One region of the Serratia nevei genome, then DNA from elsewhere that is predicted to be linked to it. Evidence: predicted binding sites of a transcription regulator. Region 1 holds the regulator's gene; the other holds the start of a gene.
The links. The regulator CRP, encoded in region 1, controls carbon source genes, mostly activating them, when cyclic AMP is high. The targets are predictions, from matches to a motif close to ATGTGANNNNNNTCACAT.
Positions count from the first base shown of each region.

Region 2: deoC (deoxyribose-phosphate aldolase) is a predicted target of CRP. The motif match lies at 1,476-1,493, and genes of this name have one in related genera.

Region 1 covers NZ_CP149940.1:4,963,864-4,967,072, reverse strand. Annotated here, with positions in the region: gene V8N38_RS23780 (YccS/YhfK family putative transporter) at 1-1,030, opposite strand, end outside; gene crp (cAMP-activated global transcriptional regulator CRP) at 1,081-1,713, opposite strand; gene V8N38_RS23770 (OsmC family protein) at 2,096-2,503, shown strand; gene V8N38_RS23765 (phosphoribulokinase) at 2,542-3,209, opposite strand, start outside.
Region 2 covers NZ_CP149940.1:1,703,121-1,706,329, reverse strand. Annotated here, with positions in the region: gene ybjG (undecaprenyl-diphosphate phosphatase) at 1-448, shown strand, start outside; gene V8N38_RS08065 (hypothetical protein) at 486-1,322, opposite strand; gene deoC (deoxyribose-phosphate aldolase) at 1,536-2,216, shown strand; gene deoR (DNA-binding transcriptional repressor DeoR) at 2,370-3,134, shown strand.

The DNA.
Region 1 (3,209 bases):
GCTGGCCGGGCATCAGGTCGCGGCGGTACAGTGGATGCTGGGTGCGCAGCAGGCGGGCGATGCGGCTGAAGTGGTAATAACAAAACTGGCCGACCGGATTATCGGGATGCTGCGCCGCCATTTTTTCCAGCGCCGCCAGCTCGTGGGTCATGGAGAAGCGCTTCGAATGTTGATGATAGAGAATATCGTGCGCCACCACGCGCAGTCGGCCGGCGATCACCTGAGCATTGCGGCGAATGATCGCTTCGGCCTGGCTCTGCTCCACCAGTTTTTGCACCTCTTCCGGCAGATGCAGGCTGACGGTGATGTGCTCCTGCAGGTCCATCGCCACCTGAAAGGCGCGCTGCAGGCGCTTTTGCTCGAGGTTGTTGGCGTGCGGCAGGAAATTAAGCTGTTGGTACAACAGGCTGATCAGATCCATCACCTTTTGCTGGCGCACCAGCAGCGGCGGCAGCGCGGTCTGCGGATCGGTGTGCTGGGTCAGCAGTGAGTATTTGGCTTCGAAATAGTCCGCCAGTTCCAGGTAGAGCTGGCTCAGCGTCTCGCGCATCGGCTGCTCTTTCCACAGCTTGAACCAGAACCAGGTGAATAAGCCGTACCAGGCGGTGCCGATCGCGTACAGCAGCGGCGCCTGCCAGATGGGTACCGTGCCGGCCGTGCTGAGGGCGAAGATGGCGGCCACCAGCGCCGCCGGCAACAGCCGGGCGTGCAGCGGGCTGATTTCCCCGGTGACGCCGAGCAGCAGCGCCAGGCCCAGCATCAGCGCCGGCAGCGGCACGTGCCACAGCAGGGCCTGTTGCAGCAGCACGCTGCTGAAGGCGAACAGCGAACCGCCGACGATCAGCCGTTTAAAGAAGCGCTTATGCGGCGTATCCAGCCCGGCGATATTGCAGCAGGCGGGCACGAGGGAGAACATCAGGCCGAGCTGCAGCTGGCCTATCAGCAGGCCGAACAGTACCGGCAGGCACAACACCAGCGTTTGTCGCAGTGCGTAGTTGATTTCCGGGTGGTAGATCAGGCGGCGCCACATGGCAGAGAGCAGACAAAAAAACGGCGCAGACTGCGCCGTTTTTTCAGGGATTAACGGGTGCCGTAGACGACAATGGTTTTGCCGTGGGCGGAAATCAGGTTTTGATCTTCCAGCATTTTCAGAATACGGCCAACGGTTTCACGGGAGCAGCCGACGATCTGGCCGATCTCCTGACGGGTGATCTTGATCTGCATGCCGTCCGGGTGAGTCATGGCGTCGGGTTGCTTCGCCAGATTCAGCAGGGTTTGCGCGATGCGGCCGGTAACGTCCAGGAAGGCGAGGTTGCCCACTTTTTCGGAGGTGACCTGCAGGCGGCTCGCCATTTGGGCGGACAGACGCATCAGGATGTCCGGGTTCACCTGGATCAGCTGGCGGAATTTCTTGTAGGAAATTTCGGCCACTTCACAGGCGGTTTTCGCGCGAACCCAGGCGCTGCGCTCCTGGCCTTCTTCGAACAATCCGAGCTCGCCGATGAAATCCCCCTGGTTGAGGTAGGACAGGATCATCTCTTTACCTTCTTCATCCTTGATCAGCACCGCGACGGAGCCTTTCACGATGTAGTAAAGCGTTTCGGCCTTTTCACCTTGGTGAATCAGCGTACTCTTCGATGGATATTTGTGGATATGGCAATGAGACAGGAACCATTCGAGAGTAGGGTCTGTTTGCGGTTTGCCGAGAACCATTCGCTGTTATCCTCTGTTGTTATCGCTGCCTTGTGTCACAGGGGTCAGAGTTCCCTGTAAAACCCGCCTGTAGCCGCAGTCATGAGCGAGGGCTACCGGCAAGTTTTGAGGCGTGTCATAAAAATACGCTGTCGCTCTAGCATATTAACTTGCCGTAAGCGCTGCAAGCTACATTCTGTTAACATACCGGTAAAGGAGCCTTTCTCTGGGCGTTTCCCTGAAATTCAGTGTCCCGGAAAGATTTATTGCGGCTCTGTTTGTAGCACAGAGTAAGGCGGGTGTCTCGTGTTGTCTCGCTTCAGCATGATTAGCATCAGGTTACGTTGCCTGTTTCTATGCGAAAGCGTACTCTGATTTTAAGAAATCAACCGGAGTGACCAGAATGCAGGCAAGAGTTAAATGGGTGGAAGGGTTAACGTTTTTGGGGGAATCGGCCTCCGGCCACCAGGTGCTGATGGACGGCAACGCCGGTGATAAAGCGCCCAGCCCGATGGAGATGGTGCTGATGTCGGTGGGCGGCTGCAGCGCGATCGACGTGGTGTCCATCCTGCAAAAAGGGCGCAACGACGTGCGCGACTGCGAGGTGAAGCTGACCTCCGAGCGCCGCGAAGAAGCCCCGCGGTTGTTCACCCATATCAACCTGCACTTCATCGTTACCGGCCAGGACCTGACCAACAAGATCGTCGAGCGTGCGGTGAACCTGTCGGCGGAGAAGTACTGCTCGGTGGCGCTGATGCTCAACAAGGCTGCCACGGTGACCCACAGCTTCGAGATCCGCCAACCGGCGTAATCGAAACGGAGCGCGGCCCGGCGCCGCGCTCAACGCATTTATTCGATCTTCTTGCCTTCCAGCAACCGCTGCACCAGCGGCGCCATGATCAGCTCCATCGCCAGCCCCATCTTGCCGCCCGGAACCACTAACGTATTGATGTGTGAGATAAAAGAGCCCTGCAGCATCGCCAGCAAATAGGGGAAATCTATCTGATCCAGCCCGCGGAAGTGGATCACCACGAAGCTTTCGTCCAGTGAGGGAATCGCCTTGGCGGCGAACGGGTTGGAGGTGTCCACCGTCGGCACACGCTGGAAGTTGATGTGGGTGCGCGAGAACTGCGGCGTGATGTAGTTGATGTAATCTTCCATCGAACGCACCACCGAATCCATCACCGCTTCGCGAGAGTGGCCGCGCTCGCCGGTATCGCGGATCAGTTTCTGAATCCACTCCAGGTTGACGATCGGCACCACGCCGACCAGCAGATCGACGTGGTTGGCCACGTCATGGTGCTCGGTGACCACGCCGCCGTGCAGCCCCTCGTAGAACAGCACGTCAGTCGGCGCCGGCAGCGGTTCCCACGGGGTGAAGGTACCCGGCACCTGATTGTAGGGCACCGCTTCGTCGTAGGTGTGCAGATACTTGCGCGAGCGCCCGGTGCCGTTCTTGCCGTAGTCGATAAAGCTCTGCTGCAGCAGGCCGAAGTCGTTGGCCTCGGGGCCGAAAT
Region 2 (3,209 bases), 2.1 Mb from region 1:
GGTTTCGCAGCGTCAGGTGGTGGCGAAAACCACTATCGCGCTGCTGTTCGCCATGCTCGCCGCCGCCACCATCGGCGCGCTGCTGCCGCATGAGCGCCCGTTCGTCGCCGGCGTTGGCTATACCTTCCTGGCACATGCGCCGGACAGCTCGTTCCCAAGCGATCACGGTACCGCCATCTTTACCTTTGCGCTGGCGTTCCTGTTCTGGCACCGGGTCTGGTCCGGCGTGCTGCTGATGATCGTCGCCGTCGGCATCGCCTGGTCACGCGTTTACCTCGGCGTGCACTGGCCGCTGGATATGGTCGGCGGTTTCCTGCTCGGCCTGGTCGGCTGTCTGTTCGCCCAGCTGGTGTGGAATCTGTTCGGCGATGTCATCGCCGACAAGCTGTCGCGCCTGTATCGTTTCCTGTTCGCCTTCGCCATTCGCCGTGGCTGGGTGAAAGAGTAACTGCACAACATGACCGGGGCGTTACCGCCCCGTTATTTCACACCACGCCGGTGGTCACGCAAAACGCCCGCGTTTTTCCCGCCCCCAGCATCATTCCCGCCTCTTCCTCCAGCGCATTCGGGCGACAGTTCGCCGGCTGGATAAAAGCCAGCAGCCGCCGGTTGCCCTGAACGGCGATGCGCCGCAGGCCATAGTTGAATTGCCCGGTAGCGAAGCGCGTCACATAGCGCCGGCCTTGCGGTGCCAGCATAAAGAACTCGGCCTGATCCACATAGCGCGACAGATCGTCGGAGCACAGCAGTTCCTGCCCGAGCGCATCCCCCAACAGCGCCGGCGCCGGCAGGTTCTGACGGAATACCGCGTCGGGAATGCAGCCGTAGTTGAGGCGACACACATAGCGCAGCGGCTGCGGCCGCTCGGCCAGGTTGGTGACCGTCATCTCAATGGCGAACTGCGCGCTCTGCGCCGCCAGACGCAGCGCCGGGCCGATGCGCCAACGCCCACCCGCCCGCTCCCCCTCGCCGTGCAACGTCAGCTCATCGCCCGCCAGTTGGAGCCACACGCGTTGCATCTGCAGCGGCTCACCGTCCTGATTCGGCCAGGCAGGACAGAACGCGGCATCGTCAGCGCGCTTTCTTCCGGCGCCCTTTACGCTGCGGCGGCCCGACTTCAGCGAATAACCGTCAAACTCGGCGTCCCAGATCGCGAGGCCCTGATACGGCAAAACCGTCAGTGCGCCACGATGATTCGCCAACGTCAGCATCGGCCCGCGTTCTGTGCAGCGATGCGTGCTCACCGCGAAATCCGCATTGCGGAACAGTTCCTGCCGATGCGCCCCGAAAGCTTCAGGAGCCAGATCGATGTTGATCTTCATCTTTTTTCCCTCGACGTTGCGCCCGCGCAGGCCGCGAGCCCTTAAATGTTATTTAAATAACAAATGAAACGCCTTTAAGTTATACCTATAACAGCCTGATAGCGACGATCGGATCGACATTTTTTAAACATCACTAGGTTTATCGGCATCTGAATGTTATTATTTTCACATTACCCATCCCGCTTACTGTCTTAACCTCACTAAGGAATCGCGATGACCACCGAAACCATCGATTACGCCAGCTATGTTGACCACACCCTGCTGGCGATGGACGCCACCGAACTGCAGATCGCCAAACTGTGCGAAGAAGCGCAGCAGCACAACTTCTATGCGGTATGCGTCAACTCCGGCTACGTGCCGCTGGCAGCCCAGCTGCTGCAAGAAAGCACCGTAAAAGTCTGCTCGGTGATCGGTTTCCCGCTGGGTGCCGGCCTGACCGTCGCCAAAGCCTTTGAAGCCAAAGCGGCAATCGCCGCCGGCGCACAAGAGATCGATATGGTGATCAACGTCGGCTGGTTGAAAAGCGGCCTGTTGGACGAAGTGAAAGCCGACATCGCCGCCGTGCGCGAGGTTTGCGCGGCGATCCCGTTGAAGGTAATATTGGAAACCTGCCTGCTCAGCGATGCGCAGATCGTCCAGGTTTGTGAAATGTGTCGCGAACTCGATGTGGCCTTCGTGAAAACCTCCACCGGCTTCAGCACCGGCGGCGCTCGGGAAGAGCACGTCAAACTGATGCGCGAGACCGTGGGCAGCGAAATGGGCGTGAAAGCTTCCGGCGCCGTGCGCGATCGCGCCACCGCCGAGAAGATGATCAACGCCGGCGCCACGCGTATCGGCACCAGCTCCGGCGTCGCCATCGTTTCCGGCGCGCAGCCGGCGGCGGGCAGCTACTGATCGTCGGCATGCCCTGACGGGCACAGCCAATACACTCCGATGCGGGACAATACGGGCGGCCAAGGCGGCCCGATATTGCCCCGCATTGTTGTGTTTAGCGCCGGACACGCCGGCACGCCCTTTTACCTCTACTACCTGTGGGAAGACGGACCTATGGAAACGCGGCGCGAAGAACGTATCAACCGGCTAGTTCAGGCGTTAAAACGCGCTGACAAGATCCACCTGAAAGAAGCCGCCGTGCTGCTGGGGGTCTCGGAGATGACCATTCGCCGCGATCTGAGCGCCGAACCGGCGGCGGTGGTGCTGCTCGGCGGCTATGTGGTGACCGATCCGCGCAGCAACGGCGTGACCAACTACTTCGTTTCCGATCAAAAAGCCAAGCAGGTGACGGAGAAACGGCGCATCGGCCTGCTGGCGGCCCCGTTGATCAATGAAAACGACACGGTGTTTTTCGACTGCGGCACCACTACCCCGGCGATCATCGACGCCATCGCCGACGAGCTGACCTTCACCGCCGTCTGTCATTCGCTGAACACCTTCCTGGCGCTGCAGGACAAACCGAACTGCAAGGTGGTCCTGTGCGGCGGTGAGTTCAAGCCGAACAACTACATCTTTTCCAGCGTCAGCGGCCGTAACGAGCTCGATCACATCTGCCCGAACATCGCCTTTATCTCCGCCGCCGGCCTCAGCCTGCAGCACGGCGCCACCTGCTTCAACTTCGACGAGCTGGAGATGAAGCATCGCGCCATGGCGATGGCGCAGCAAAAGATCCTGGTGGCAGACCACAGCAAGTTCGGCAAAACCAAACCGGCCTGCATCGGCCCCCTGACGCAGTTCGATCGGGTGATCAGCGACCGCCAGCCGGACGCCGACTTCATGGCGTTCTTCAACGACAACGCCATCGCTACCCGCTATTAGTCCGCCTTCTGCGCCGTCGAAACCGACGGCGCACCGTTGCAATCCCCTTCTTTCTCCGCCCGAAAATGAACAAAT